Regions from separate parts of the Paenibacillus hubeiensis genome, predicted to be linked through region 2. Evidence: riboswitches for the same ligand, from Rfam matches in the RefSeq annotation. Region 2 holds a riboswitch; the other holds the start of a gene.

Region 1 (8,004 bases), on a different contig from region 2:
GGTCAATTCGGCGTTGACGCCAAGTTCATGGAGCGCTTCGACGACAGGCTGGGTGAATTTGCGGAAATTGTGGAAGGACTGGCCGTCATCCTTCGTGATGAAGCTGAAGTTAAGATTGCCGAGATCATGGTAAACGGCACCGCCACCCGACAGACGTCTCACGACTTGAACGTTGTTATCCTGAACGTACTCGATGTTGATTTCCTCGATCGTGTTCTGGTGTTTTCCGATGATGATGGAAGGGCGGTTGATGTAGAACAGCAAATAACTGTCGTCCATCGGCAAATGCTTCAGGATGTATTCCTCGATGGCGAGGTTTACCGAAGGATCCGTGATGCCCTGGTTGTCGACAAACAGCATGGTCATTCCTCCATTAATGTATGTGAGGGAGAAATCTCCCTTATGTAGTGATTCTCGCGGAACCGAAGCTCCTCTACTATCATATCAGAAAGTATGGTAAACCGCGCATGGCTTTCAGAAATTACCGGAAAACTTCTCTTGAACAGCCGTTGCGATAAGAATCGCCATACTCTTTACGGCTTCATCGGTCCATACGAAAAGAAGAGGAACGGAGATATCATATTTTGTTATTTTACACTGAATCATGTAAAAACACACAAAGAAGCAGGCTCAGATCGGACAATTCGGCGTTGACCACACCTTGCCCGGACGCCATAATAAACTGGATACATAGAAAGGATGACGGACAGAATGACCGATATCATTGAAGTTTTCGGACATGGCGGGGACGTGGAGACGGCCGCATCCCGTTTCGGGGGAGATCCCGCCGATTTTCTCGATTTTAGCGCAAACATCAATCCCCTGGGTCCGCCGCCGGAAGTGCTCCGTGCATTGGAACAGGGTTTGAATGCGGTGCTGCGCTATCCCGATCCGGGACATCGCGCGTTGAAATCCGCTTTGGGCAGCAGGCTGGGGGTCGCTCCGGATTGTATATCCGTAGGCAACGGCGCGGCGGAGAACATGGCCTTATTGCTGCTTGGACTGGCTCCCCGCAGGGTGGGAACCGTGGAACCGGGCTTTTCGGAGTATGCCGCTCTATCCCGGCAATTCGGAGCAGAAGTGATCAGCGTTCGTGGACGGCAAGAGCTGGATTGGCGGGCCGAGACGGAGGACATCGAACGATTGCTGGAACAAGTGGACATGCTCTTCCTGGGCCAGCCGAACAACCCGAACGGCGTGCAGTATCCGGTGGCCGTACTTGAACGTTTGGCTCTCAAGGCTGGGCATACGGGTGCGGTGCTCGTCGTGGACGAAGCCTTCATGGACTTTATTCCGGCGGAGAAGCGTCACTCGCTTGCGGCAAGGCTGCATGATTTTCCGCAGGTCATCATCATCCGCTCCATGACCAAGTTTTATGCCATACCCGGACTGCGTTTGGGTTATGCCTTGGGACGGCCTGAACTGATCGAGGCAATGACAGCCAAGCAGGTGACGTGGAGCGTCAACGGCCTTGCGCTGATTGCCGGGGAAGCCTGCCTGCGCAGCGGAGAGTCGTTCGAACGGGAAACGTTGCGGCAGATTGCGCTGGAACGCAGGCGGCTGAGTGATGCTTTGCAAGGATATGGCTGTGAGATAACGCCTGGAGAGGCTAACTTCCTGCTCGTCCGTTTGCCCGATCCGTGGACTGCTGCCACCATGCAGGCGACGCTTGGCGGGCAGGGCATCCTCATCCGCAGTTGTGCGATGTATCCGGGTCTGACGGAGCGTCATGTCCGCATTGCGGTTAAAGACGAGCCGTCCAACAAACGGTTGATCGAAGCGCTGGGCTGCATAATAACCGCCCAAACTTCGAAAACGGGGGAACCGGTCGGGACGGATGAGCAGATCGAAGATGGACCCGACCCGGTTCAAAAATCGGGGGGGGGGGGGGGCGTCCAATGACATTGCCGTTTCGCGATGTGGAGGGTAACCTTGCCGCGGAGGGGACCTCGTATGATTCCGTGACTTGGCCGGGCCTCCGCGTTACGATTCATGAGCGTCATGTCAAAGCGTCCGTGCCTTCTCCCGTGCCGGCCCTGTCCAGCGCGATCGTTGGCGGAGGCATGACGGAGCTGGACCGCGTGTTCAACATTTACGTCGACAAGCACTACCGCTGTGATGATCCTCTGAGGGACATCGAACGGCTGCTGGCCGAATGGCAGGAGCCGCGTGATCTGTGTTCCGGTTTGCTGACAGCGGTCAAGCTGCAGCATACGTCCATTCAGGAATGGGACGGATCGGATTTCGGACTGCTGTGCTGCACAACCGCAGGTGTGTCCAATGCTGCCCGTGCCGGTTCGGACCGGCTCGTCTTTGATGCGTGCGGTAACGAAGCGGAGGAGAATTCGATCCGGTACGCCGTTTATGTGCCGGGCACCATCAACATCATGTTGTGGGTGAACGGGCGCATGACGCCGGGAGCAATGGTCAATGCCGTACAGACTGCTGTGGAAGCAAAAGCTGCGGCGCTGGCCGATTGCGGCGTGCGGGACGCCGACAACGGACTGTCGGCGACGGGGACAACGACGGATGCCATCGTGCTCGCCGTCCGGCAGGATCATGCAGACAAACCTTTGGTCCAATACGCGGGTACGGCAACGGTCATGGGCGCAGCCATCGGCAGACTGGTATATGACACGGTGAAAGAGAGCCTTGAGGCAGGGAAATGGAACCGGCGGCAGGAGGGGGAACCGCGATGACAAACATATTCGCGTTCGCTTCTTGGCCGGTATGGACCGGCATGACGGGTGCCGGGGTGCTGCTGGCGGCATACATCGTCGATCGCTGCATCGGTGATCCCCGCTGGATTCCTCATCCGGTCATCGGCATGGGCAAGGGCATTACGGCGTTGGAACGATGGATCCGTGCCAAGGTTCATTCCGATCAAGGGCTCAAAATGGCCGGATTATGGTTCCCGATCGTGATTGCCGGCGGTGCTTTTATTCTGACCTGGTTGCTGCTCATCGTGCTGGGCCTGATTCATCCGCTGCTTGCCATTTTGGCCGAAATCCTGTTGATTGCGACCACCATTGCCTCCAAAGGACTGAAGGATGCAGGCATGGAGGTTTATCGCCATTTGGCGCAAGGCGACCTTCCGGGAGCCAGACGTTCGCTCGGCATGATCGTGGGCAGGGATACCGAGCATCTGGAGGAACCGGAGATCGTGCGCGGGACAGTGGAAACGGTGGCCGAAAACATCGTCGATGCCATCGTCTCCCCGCTGTTCTACGCGCTGATCGGAGGAGCTCCGCTGGCCATGGCCTATCGTGCCGTTAACACCTTGGATTCGATGGTTGGTTACAAAAACGAAAAGTACATGCATCTCGGCTGGGCCTCGGCACGCCTTGACGACTGGGCCAACTGGATTCCGGCGCGGATCACGGCCTTATTGCTCATCGCGGGCGCCTGGGTCATGAAGCTGGACGCAAGGCAGTCGGCACGCATGGTCTCCAGGGATGCACGATTGCATCCAAGTCCGAACAGCGGGTTTCCTGAGTCGGCTGTTGCCGGAGCGCTGGGCATTCGGCTTGGCGGGCACAATGTTTACCATGGCGTAGCTTCGTTTCGTGCATATATGGGTGAGCCCACTCGTCCAATGGAGGCCGAAGACATCGTGCGCACGTCGCGCCTGATGTTCTGGTCGGCCGGATCGTTCGTACTGCTCTGCATTTTGGTCAACCTGCTGATCTGGTTCTACGGAGGCTCGTTGTTATGGACATGATGACAAGACGGGGAGAACAACAAGATCAGCAAGGGACATACGATGGATGGGAAAAAGAATTATGGTTGGTTCGTCACGGCACGACGGCGTGGAACACGGAAAAGAGGTACCTCGGCCATACCGATATCGGTTTGCTGCCTGAAGCGGAGCAGGAACTGGCCTCACTGCGCGAGCATTTGGTCGGCATCGAGTGGAGATCGGTCCATAGCAGCGATCTGCTTCGCTGCCGCCAGACGCTGGAATGGGTCGCCCCCTTGCACGCAGGGCAAGCCCACATGGACTCCCGGCTGAGAGAAATCCATTTTGGCGAATGGGAAGGGCGGACCTATGAGGAACTGAAGCATTTGGCCCGTTACCGGGAATGGATCGATTCACCGCAAACGGTAACTCCGCCCGGCGGGGAACCGTGGTCATCGTTTGCGGCCCGGATCGATGATTTTTTGAATGAAGTAATATGGGCGGAACCCCGGCATGAGAGAACTGGTGATTCGACAACAGCGCAGACGAAAGATCTGGTCATTGCGCATGGCGGGGTCATTCGATACATGCTGACTCGCCTGCTGCCAGGTCAGGCGTTCTGGGACGTTTCGGTCATTCCGGGGCAAGCGATCCGGCTTCAATTGGAATGTTCGCGGAACGGACGGAAGGCAATCCGCCTTCCTTTTCCCGAAATCGGGTTGTAAGCACGGTCGATATCACCTATAATCACAACAGAAGTGTGGCTTCGGTACAAGCATCGTTTCAAGAGCTGGCGAAGGCGTTCGGCAGCAGATGCACACCCACTTGAATGGGGATGCAATATTAACGACCATGGGACCCGTTAGTCCCGAAAATCACGGCGTCCGTGCGGACGATCCGGAGAGGGCAAACGGGTAAAACAGGGGAAGCCGGTGCAAATCCGGCACGGTCCCGCCACTGTAATCCAGCCGATTCGGCGTGGAAAGTCAGGTTGCCTGCCCAGGGCGTTTAACCATCGGTGTTCCTTCGAGGAAAGGACAGCGTTTCGGGCAATGCTCCATGCATGCGGCCTTGTGCTGTCGTGCGCGGATCGCCATATGCGAGACGTTATCCCTGATCCTGATCGCAAGGATCGGGGATTTTTTTTCAAGAAACGGCCATTCAAGGGACAGACACGGGCGGAAGCACAGTCTTCGATCTACCAAACACAGAAAAAGGGGAGAATCCAATCATGAGATTCACGACATGGAAAGGCATGGCGTCCCTGCTGAGCGCAGCGATGCTGACATTCGCTCTCGCAGGATGCGGAGCGGCAACAACGAACAACGAAGGAGGCGCAGGCACGCAGCAGCCGGCACAGGGGCAATCCCAGGAACAGGAGCAGACGGACCTTAAAACGCAGTATCCGCTCACGGTGACCGATGCAACGGGCGAGTCGTTTACGTTTGAAAAGGCGCCGACAAAGATCGTCTCCGTATCGCCAGCCGAAACGGAATCGCTGTTCGCGCTCGGATTGGACGAGCAGATCGTGGGCGTATCCGATTTCGACGATTATCCGGAAGCAGCGACGACAAAACCGAAGATGGGCGGCGTGTCCAAGCCGAACGAAGAGTCGATCATTGCAGCGGATGCCGATCTCGTGGTAACGGGGATTTCGATGAGCGAGGAAGCCGTGAAAAAGCTGCGCGACTTGGGTATCACCATTTTCAAAACAGACCCGAAATCGGTCGATGACGTAATCAAAAACATCGAAACGTTCGGCAAAATTACGGACCGTCAGGCAGAAGCCCAGAAATTGGCCGCACAGATGAAACAAGATGTGGCTGACGTGACGGAAGCGGTCAAATCGGTGAAACCGGAAGACAAGAAAAAAGTTTATGTGGAGTTCTCCCCAGGCTGGACTGTGGGCAAGGGCGAGTTCATGGATGAAATCATCACGCTTTCCGGTGCTACGAACGTCGCTTCCGACATGACAGGCTGGAATGAAATCAACGAAGAAAACATCATCGCCGCCAATCCGGATGTGATTTTGTACGCGGACGACGTGGTGGAAGACTCCAAAACACTGGATCAAATCATCAAGGCCCGCAGCGGTTGGGATCAAATTACAGCCGTCAAAAACGATCAGGTCATCGGTTTGGATGCCAATCTGCTGACTCGTCCAGGTCCTCGCGTGACCCAAGGCTTGAAGGAAGTGGCCAAGGCGGTCTATCCTGACTTGTTCCAATGAGCCGCAAACTTGCAGTGTACGGCACAGCAGGCATGGTGCTGCTTGTCCTGACCGTGCTGATCTGCACCGGCATCGGCTCGGTCTCGCTGCCGATCCGGCATATTGCAGGTATTATTCTGCATCACGTTCCATGGTTGGGTGACCGGATCGTTCCGGATTGGACGACTGCAGCGGAACAGATCATATGGAAGGTACGCCTTCCGAGGGTACTGCTCGCTGTTCTCGTCGGCGCAGCATTGGCCGTGGCCGGCGCTGGATTTCAGGGCGTACTGCGCAACCCGCTGGCCGACCCGTTCACCCTTGGCGTATCGTCCGGAGCGTCGGTGGGGGCAGCCGTGTTGATCTTTTTCGGCCTGCAATATGCGCTGATCGGCGTCTGGACGCTGCCGTTGGTTGCTTTCGTGACCGGAGTGCTGACCTTGTGGTTTGTGCTGGCTTTGGCGCGCGAAGGCCGCAAAATCCCGACGCACAGCCTCATTCTTGCCGGCGTGGTGATGCAAAGTTTCCTGGGAGCGGTCGTATCCTTCCTGTCCACCATGTCCAAACAAACGATTAACGAAATTATATATTGGACGATGGGAAGTCTGGCACTGCGTGGATGGTCGTATACGGCCATCCTTTTCCCATATTTCCTGCTTGGTTTGCTCGTGCTGTGGAGCCAAGCGCGTTCATTGAACATTTTGGCGCTGGGCGAAAGACAGGCTGCCCACATCGGCGTTCGCGTCGACCGTTTGAAGCTGACGGTGCTCGGCGTGGGTACGCTGCTGACGGCTGGGGCCGTCTCGGTGTCGGGCGTGATCGGTTTTGTCGGTTTGGTCATTCCGCATATGCTGCGGCTGATCGTCGGCCCGGATTACCGTCTGCTGGTGCCGCTCTCCGCCATAGGCGGTGCGATCTTCATGGTATGGGCCGACACGATTGCCCGTTCCTTGCTGGCACCGACCGAGATTCCCCTCGGCGTCGTCACGGCATTTGTGGGAGCACCGTTCTTCGCCTACCTGCTGCACCGCAACAAAAAGCTGCAAAAGGGGATGATGCCGTGAGCGGGAACCAACCTCTGATCGAAGTGAAGGGCGCAAGCAAAAGCTATGGCTCCCATCATGCCCTGCATGACGTGAACTGGAGCGTCCAGGAAGGGGAATGGTGGGGAGTGGTCGGTCCGAACGGCAGCGGCAAATCCACCCTGCTGCAGCTGGTGGCTGGAACCGAGCAAGCGAATACGGGCAGCATCCTGTTAGAAGGGAAGAACATTGCCTCTTACGGTCGCAAAGAGCTGTCGCGCATGATTGCGGTATTGCAGCAGGACGGGCTGCCCTCGATCTCGTATCCTGTAAGGGACGTGGTGGAGATGGGACGGTACCCCTACCAGAACTGGATGGGACGCGATTCGGCGGATGGGGATGCTATCGTGGAACGCGTGCTTGCTGAGCTGGAGCTGACGGAACTGGCGGATCGTCCGCTGAACGCACTCAGCGGGGGCCAGCGGCAGCGGGTAGCGCTGGCCAAAGTGATGGCACAGGAACCGCGGCTGCTGCTGCTGGACGAACCGACGACATTTCTGGATATCCAGTACCAGCTGCAATTCATGGAATTGCTGTCTGCATGGCGTAAACGGAATCGCATTACCATCGTGGCCGTGCTGCACGATTTGAATCTGGCGGCACAGTTTTGCGATCATATGCTGGCATTGCGTGATGGAGCATGTGCCGGAGCAGGAACGCCTGAAGCGCTGATGACGGAAGATCACATCCGGAAGCTGTTTAGGGTCGATCCGGCGATGGTCCGGCATCCTGACAGCGGTCTGCCTCAATTGCTGCTGCGTCGTAAGCCAGAGTAGCATCATTGCAATCATAGTCGGGCTGTCATGGTCCTAATTCTAGTATAGAAGGAAGTGCTGGATGGAATGGAAAACGAACAGCTGCTGATGCAGCTCATCAATAACATCAAAGGGATCGACGCTCAAGCGGCCGCAAAAGCATCAGCTCACGTGGATATGCTGACGAAGCCGCCGGGAAGCTTGGGCAAACTGGAGGAACTGGTCATTCGGCTCGCTGGCATGACAGGTGAGGTGCGCCCTTCGTTTGAACGCAGATCC
Region 2 (8,004 bases):
TTTTACTGCCGAAGATCGGCGCGAACTGACGGCCAACATTCGGGATGCGGCGATGCGCATGAACCGGCTGGTGACGAACCTGCTCGAGATGGTCAAGCTGGAAAGCGGCATGCTTCAGCTCAGGCGTAACATGTGCGACGTGGGCGATATGTTAAGCGTAGTGTTGGCGCAAGTGCAGCAGTATAAGCAGCAGCGGATAATCCGATTGGAGCTGCCCGATCAGCCGCCATTCGTTTCCGGCGATGAAGTTTTGCTGGAACAGATGCTGGTCAACGTACTCAGCAATGCGATCAAATACTCGCCGAATCCCAGCGAGATCGTCATCTCGGTCGCGATGGATGCCGGGGAGGGTTGGCTGGTCATTACCGTGGCCGATCAAGGTCCAGGCATTCCGAAAGCGGAACGCGAGCGGGTGTTCGAGAAATTTTACCGTTCGGATTCCACGAAGCACGTCACCGGAAGCGGGCTAGGGCTGGCTATTTGCAGAGGCATCGTCGAGGTGCATGGCGGCACGATTGCGGCGGAAGCCAATCCGGACGGCGGCACGCGCATGGTCATCCGTTTGCCGCTGGATGAGGCAGACACGGGATTTCTCGGGACGGGAAAAGAAGAGGGACAGGAGGAATGCACATGACGGCATCGCAAGGTGCACGCATCTTGGTCGTGGATGACGAACCGCAAATTCGTAAACTGTTAAAGGTGACGCTTCAAGCGCATCAATTCGAAATCCATGAATGCATGGACGGGGAAGAAGCCGTCGCTCAAGCCGGAATCATGCATCCCGACTTGGTTGTGCTTGATCTAGGCTTGCCTGGCATGTCTGGAATGGATGTGCTGAAGCGGATTCGTGAGTGGTCGCAGGTTCCGATCATCGTGCTGACGGCCAAGGACCGGGAGGAAGATAAAATCGCCGCATTGGATGGCGGTGCCGACGATTACGTGACAAAACCCTTCGGCATGGGCGAACTGGTCGCCCGCATCCGGGTTGCGCTTCGCCATGCAGCCAAATCGGCCGACGAACCCGTATTGCGCTGCGGCGCTTTGACCATTGACCTTGCCCAAAGGCAGGTGGAGTTGGAGGGCATGCCCATCAAGCTGACCCCGACCGAGTACGACATGCTGAAGGTGCTTGCCTCCAATGCAGGCAAAATCGTGACCCAGCGCCAATTGCTGCAGCAGGTGTGGGGCAGTCATCACAACGAATCGGACAGCCATTATTTACGGGTATATATAGGACATTTGCGCAAAAAATTAAACGAAGATCCTGCTCAGCCGCGATTCATCCAGACTGAACCAGGCATCGGATATCGATTTTTAATGCAAGACTAATGCCACTGGCAATAAAAAAGAACAAACGCCATTCCCGTACGATCCGAGAATGGCGTTTATCGCGTTACCACTATTGTAATGTTAAGACGTAAATTTCGGCAGCCAGTCGCCGTGAGCTTCGATCAGCTCGTCGCACAGGGAAACGATGTCGTCGATGGAAAGCTCGGCCGACGTATGCGGATCAAGCATCGCTGCATGGTAGATGTGATCCTTTTTGCCTGTGATGGCAGCTTCGATGGTGAGCAGTTGGGTGTTGATGTTGGTGCGGTTCAGCGCAGCCAGCTGCGGTGGCAGGTCGCCGATGTACGTCGGAGTGATGCCCGATCCGTCGACTAGACACGGTACCTCGACACAGGCTTCGCGCGGCAGGTTGGTGATGAGTCCGGTGTTCATGACATTGCCGCCGATTTTATAAGGACGGTTCGTCTCCATGGCCTCCATGATATGGGAGGCGTACTCCCGGCTGCGGGTATGCTCGATGTTTTCGCTGGCGAACAGCTTCTCGCGCATTTCTTTCCAGCCTTCGATCTGATTGACGCAGCGGCGCGGATATTCGTCCAGCGGAATGTTGAAGCGCTCGATCAGTTCGGGGTAATTCTTTTTGATGAAATACGGATGATACTCGGCATTGTGTTCGGAAGATTCAGTCACATAATAGCCGAAGCGATGCATCAACTCGAAGCGCACCATGTCGTCGTGCTTCTCCTGTTGTTTGATGCGGGCAAGGCGTTTGATTTCCGGATACAGATCCTGTCCGTCCCGCGTGACTTCAAGCAGCCAGGCCATATGGTTGATGCCCGCAATTTTGGCGACAACACCGGTCTGATCGATCCCGAGGGCGTCGAAGAGATGCGGTACGCACACTTGCACGCTGTGGCAGAGGCCGACCGTTTTCACGCCGCCATGCACGCTCATGACATTGGTCAGCACCGCCATCGGATTCGTGTAGTTCAGGAACCAGGCATCCGGGCAGACTTCCTGGATATCCCGGGCGAAATCCAGCATGACCGGAATGGTCCGCAAGTTGCGGAAAATGCCGCCGATGCCGAGCGTATCCGCAATCGTCTGGCGCAGGCCGTATTTTTTCGGAATTTCGAAGTCGGTGATCGTGCACGGATCGTATCCGCCCACCTGGATGGCATTAATGACGTATTTGGCTCCGCGCAGCGCTTCCTTGCGATCGGAATAGGTTTGCACCTTGCAGCCGCTGCCAAGCGAACGTGCCATGCTGACCAGCAGCCGTTCGGAATCGCGCAGCCGCTCGGCATCGATATCGAACAGTGCCAGTTCAAAATCTTGCAGCGCTTCGGTCATCATGACGTCGCCGAGGACGTTTTTTACAAACACGGTGCTTCCCGCACCGAGAAACGTAATTTTGTTCATTTCAGGCTCAGCCTCCCTGGTGGATTGGTGTACCTCCACTATAGGGCGATTTGGCACGTTTCACTATGGCGCAACCTCACGTAAACATGGCATAATCCCATTTTTGCATTCGTTTACATTGCGATATGGCCCGGTTTGCCTGTTATAATTTTGATAAAACTCGAAGAAGTGAGTCGTGGGTGCAAACGTTGGCGGCTCTCCAAACAGAAGGAAGGGACAGACGTGAGCAGAATCGAAATGAATGTGGTGCCGATGGATTGGACGCAGATGGAATTGGTCATGCTTTTTTTCGGGTGGGAGGCCTGTGAGCCTTTGCATTACTGGGGGCCGGGCGTCCGTGACAGCTACATTATCCATTACGTTCACAAGGGACGCGGCAAGGTGCTGATGAACGATCGGCAGCATATGTTAACCAAGGGACAAGGTTTTCTCATTCTCCCCGACACGATCGTGCATTATGAAGCCGACGAGGCGGACCCATGGACGTATTCGTGGTTTGGCTTCAAAGGCGTGCAGGCCAAAGCGTTCATGCAGCGCGCGCAGTTGAATTCCGATCATCCGGTGTTTCGGGCAAGGAACGAGGCGGCGCTGGACGGATTGTATCAGGAAATGGTTCAGGTGTCCGGCCGCTCGGGCGCGGACGTGTTTACTCAAAGCTTGTTGTATCGCCTCATAGCCGAGCTGATTGCTTCTTCACCGGAAGAGGAGGGCAAGCGGCAGCCTTCTTCTACCAAAGAAGAGTACATACGGCAGGCGGTGAGATACATGGAGAACCGATACAGCCAAAAAACGAGCGTTCTCGACATCGCGCAAGCCGTAGGACTGGATCGCACGTACCTGTCGGGGCTGTTTAAGGAAAAGTACGGCAAGCCGCTGCAATCTTTTTTTCTGGAATACCGGATGAATCGCGCCGCCGAGCTGCTGCAGAGTCCGATGCTGTCCATTAGCGAGGTGGCACATTCGGTGGGATATACGGACCCGCTATTGTTCTCCAAAATGTTCAAAAAGGTCACCGGCATGTCTCCGAAGGGAGCCAGAACCAAGTCCACTGAAACGAGTGATGCACGATAGAATAAGTCCCTTAAATTTGAAGAAAAAGCTATGATCTTGCCTATCTGCCAGTTATACTGGAACACATACCAATCGAATAGACGGAACTGGGTGCTGTACCCGATCGGGTACAAGCTTAATAGGGAAGCCGGTGAAATGCCGGCGCGGTCCCGCCACTGTAACAGGGGAATCAGGCAGCGATAAGCCACTGGCCATAGCCGGGAAGGCGCTGCAACGATGTTGATCCTGAAGCCAGGAGACCTGCCCGGTTTGACAACACAGCAACAGCCTACGGGAGATAGGAAGGTGTTTTGAATTAGCGCGATTTTTGTATGGGAATCGGTTTATTTGAGGCGTCCTTATCCGGGAATATACGGGAGAGGGATGCCTTTTTTGCATGGCAGAGATCGGGTTTGCTGTGAATCGAAGCAGAGAGGACGGCTGGCTTTTGGGCAAATACATCGGTAAAAGAATACTTCAGCTGGCAGCCGTTCTGTTCGGCATCACCTTCCTGACCTTTCTCCTGACCTACCTGTCGCCGGGAGACCCGGCCAGGCTGATGCTCATGGCTACGGGCGTGACGCCATCCGAGGAGCTGGTTGAGCAGGTGCGGGCAGAATTGGGACTGGACAAGCCCTTTTGGGTGAGGTACGGCCTATGGCTTGGACAAGTCGGGACAGGAGATTTCGGTACGTCGTACAAATACGGACGGCCCGTGTTCGACGTGCTGATGTCACGTTTGCCGGCCACGCTGCGTTTGACAGGCGGTGCCATGCTTCTTGTGGTCGTTGTTTCGTTTCCGCTCGGCATCCTGTCGGCCATCCATAGAAATAAAGTGCTGGATCTCATCATTCGCCTGTTCTCCTTCGCAGGGTTGTCCATGCCAAGCTTCTGGCTGGGCATGCTGCTTATGCTCTGGTTCGGCGTGCATCTGAGGCTGTTTCCCGTCACGGGCAGCTCGGGTCTGCATAGTCTCGTATTGCCTGCATTAACGCTGGCACTGCCTTTGATCGCTCAGTACAGCAGGCAAATCCGCGCCGTCATTCTGGAGGAACATTCCCAGAACTACGTAGACGGAGCCAGAGCCAGAGGCATGAAGGAAGGAACAATCATGATCCGGCATATTCTTCCGAACGCGATGCTTCCAGTCATCACGCTAATGGGCATGTCTACCGGGGCGCTGCTCGGCGGGGCCGCAATCATAGAGAGCTTGTTCGTGTGGCCGGGCGTGGGCCAGATGGCGGTGGAAGCGATCTTTTCACGGGATTATCCGCTCATTCAGGGTTATGTGATCTGGATGGCTACGATGTATGTCGTGTTGAATCTGTTGGTCGATGTATGGACCCATCTGCGAGACCCGCGGATCCGATTGGATGTGGATGTATGATGAGGACATTCCGGCTTACGTTGTCGCAGCATCGTTGGTTCGCCGTGGTGCTCGCGTTGACGGCGTGTTGGATCGTGCTCGCCATGATCGCCCCCCTGTTTGCGCCGCATGATCCGCTGGCCACCAACTTTGGCATGGTGCTGCAACCCGCCAGCCCCGAGTATCCGCTCGGGACCGACCAATTGGGACGATGCATCCTGTCCCGTATCCTGTATGGGGCACGCACGTCGCTGCTGCTGACCTTCATGATGATCGGCATCGTGTTCGGGATCGGCGTAGGCATCGGCATCATTGCCGGTTATGCGCGCGGCATCGTGGATTCGCTGTTGATGCGGCTGGCCGATACGATGATGGCTTTTCCCGGAATCATTTTCGCCATCGCCGTCGTCGGCATGTTGGGTCCGGGTCTGCTTCATACGGTCATCGCGCTGTCGGTGGTCTGGTGGGCCAAATATGCGCGCATGGCGAGAAGTTTGGTCATATCGCTGCGACAAAAGGAATATGTCGCCGCCGCCGCTTTCAGCGGGGCGCGTCGTACCCGAATCGTTTGGGGCACCGTTCTGCCGAACATGCTGTCACCGTTAATCGTGATGGCCATGATGGATGTGGGCGGCATGATGCTCTCCATATCCGGCTTGTCCTTTCTGGGGCTTGGAGCGCAGCCGCCGGAACCGGAGTGGGGAGCCATGCTGAACGAAGGCCGGAGATACCTGCAGACGGCCCCATGGCTATTGCTGTATCCGGGCCTGGCGATATTTTGTACGGTCATGATTTTTAATTTGTTGGGCGACAGCCTCAGGGATGTGCTGGACCCTCGAAAAAACGCAGCTTGACTGGAGGATATAGAAGTGAAAACAACCCGTTTAAAAGCAGTACTGCTTACGTTCGCGTCATTTTTTATTGTATTTGCCCTAACGGCATGCGGAAGTACCAATTCATCCAGCAGGACTGGTACCGGTGGGAAAGAAACAAGCCCGGCAACGAGTGCATCCGCTGCGCCGACGCATTTGAACGTGGCTCTGTTCTGGCTCGGCACCAATCTGGACCCGGCGGTGGAATGGAACGGCTGGACGCTGACACGCGCGGCAATCGGCGAGACGTTGGTCCAGTTTGACGAGAACATGCAGCTTGTGCCCAAAATTGCCGAATCGTGGGAACAAGTCGATGACACCACATGGAAGTTCCAGATTCGCGATGGCGTTACGTTCCATAATGGCAACAAAGTCACGGCAGATGCTGTGAAAAAATCGATTGAGCGTGCCTTGGAGCTGAACGAAAGAGGGCTGTCCACACTGCCGATCGAATCCATGAAGGCGGAAGGGCAAGATTTGACGATCCAAACGACGGAACCTTACGCTTCCCTGCTCGGAAACATTGCGGAACCGCTGTTCGTCATCGTGGACACCAGTGCAGATACATCAAGATTCGAGAGCCAGCCGGTTGCAACGGGTCCGTTCATGGTAACCTCGTATACCCCGGATCAAGAAATTCAGGTGAAAAAGTATGACGGGTATTGGGACGGTGCTCCCGAAACGGATACGATCACGTTCAAATACATTAAGGATGACAGCACGCGAGCACTGGCCTTGCAGTCGGGCGAAATCGACGTGGCGAGCAACGTTGGGCGCAGCAGCCTCTCTTTGTTCGAGGACAAGGGCCAGTATGCCATCGACGAAATTCCAAGCTTGCGCACGCAGTTTGTCTGGTTCAATACAACGCATAAGCTGCTTGAGAATGCCAACGTTCGCCGTGCCATCTCGTATGGCATCGACCGCGAGATGTATGCCGGTACGCTGATCGGCGGCCAGGCGGCAAAAGGACCGTTTACTTCCGCGCTCCCGTTCGGATATGACAAACTCAAAGGGTACGACTATGAACCGGAACAGGCCAAGCAGCTGCTGGACGAAGCGGGATTCAAGGACACGGATGGCGACGGCATTCGGGAGAAAGACGGCCAGAAGCTGACGCTTCAGATGATCCTCAACTCTGCGTACGAGTCGGATGCGACCGTTGCGGCTGCGATGCAGTCCCAGCTCAAGGAGATCGGAGTAAACCTGGAGCTGGCCTCTTACGAGGATTTGACCGACCATCAGAGGAGCGGTAACTATGATCTGGCGCTGACCAGCATTAATACGGGCATTACGGGCGACCCTCAGTACATCCTCGATTTCTATTTCAAAACGGGGGCGGAATGGAACGTTGGCGGATACAGCAATCCGAAGCTGGACGAAATCATCGACCGCCTGCATTCCGAGTTCGACGTTGAAAAAAGATATGAACTGGCCGCAGAGGCGCAGCAAATTATTCTGGACGATGCCGCTTATATGTTCATTACGTATACGCCGATCAACATTGTCAGCAAAAATACCGTTCAGGGTGCAACCATGTATCCGATCGACTTTTATTTGCTGGATCGCAACATCAAGGTTGATCAGCAATGACTCCTTTGCTGCGGGTAAGTGATTTGTCTGTGGCTTACGGGAAGGAACAAGCTGCGTTGAAGCACCTTTCATTCGAAATGCATGCCGGCGAAGTGCTGGGCATCGTCGGCGAGAGCGGCAGTGGGAAATCGACGCTGCTGCGGGCTCTGCTCGGCATGCTGCCCAGCAGAGGGACATATGCGGGAGGCGACATCTTGTTTCAGGGCCAATCCGTGATGGGCCTTGCCCCAAAAGACTGGAGCAGGATTCGCGGCAAAAGGATCGCCATGGTATTTCAGGACAGCGGGTCCCACCTGAATCCGATCCGCAAAATTGGCAGCCAATACGAGGAAGCGATCCGCACGCATATAAAAGTAACGCGCAAATCGGCCCAGCGTATGGCCGTGGATACGTTGTCCGGCATGGGACTGGCTG

What was found. A riboswitch is a leader RNA that binds a small molecule or an ion and turns the genes downstream of it on or off. The one in region 2 is predicted to bind cobalamin.
Region 1: another riboswitch for cobalamin. It lies ahead of RSX24_RS06065 (ABC transporter substrate-binding protein); the one in region 2 lies ahead of nikB (nickel ABC transporter permease).

The regions. Positions count from the first base shown of each region.
Region 1 is NZ_JAVYAE020000001.1:1,258,193-1,266,196, reverse strand. Features, by position in the region: gene lplA (lipoate--protein ligase) at 1-360, opposite strand, end outside; gene cobD (threonine-phosphate decarboxylase CobD) at 721-1,902, shown strand; gene RSX24_RS06080 (adenosylcobinamide amidohydrolase) at 1,899-2,699, shown strand; gene cbiB (adenosylcobinamide-phosphate synthase CbiB) at 2,741-3,721, shown strand; gene RSX24_RS06070 (histidine phosphatase family protein) at 3,712-4,404, shown strand; cobalamin riboswitch at 4,543-4,696, shown strand; gene RSX24_RS06065 (ABC transporter substrate-binding protein) at 4,911-5,909, shown strand; gene RSX24_RS06060 (FecCD family ABC transporter permease) at 5,906-6,952, shown strand; gene RSX24_RS06055 (ABC transporter ATP-binding protein) at 6,949-7,746, shown strand; gene cobT (nicotinate-nucleotide--dimethylbenzimidazole phosphoribosyltransferase) at 7,813-8,004, shown strand, end outside.
Region 2 is NZ_JAVYAE020000013.1:32,016-40,019, reverse strand. Features, by position in the region: gene RSX24_RS24965 (ATP-binding protein) at 1-634, shown strand, start outside; gene RSX24_RS24960 (response regulator) at 631-1,329, shown strand; gene RSX24_RS24955 (alpha-glucosidase/alpha-galactosidase) at 1,411-2,712, opposite strand; gene RSX24_RS24950 (AraC family ligand binding domain-containing protein) at 2,935-3,783, shown strand; cobalamin riboswitch at 3,855-4,045, shown strand; gene nikB (nickel ABC transporter permease) at 4,160-5,149, shown strand; gene nikC (nickel transporter permease) at 5,146-5,982, shown strand; gene RSX24_RS24935 (ABC transporter substrate-binding protein) at 5,998-7,590, shown strand; gene RSX24_RS24930 (ABC transporter ATP-binding protein) at 7,587-8,004, shown strand, end outside.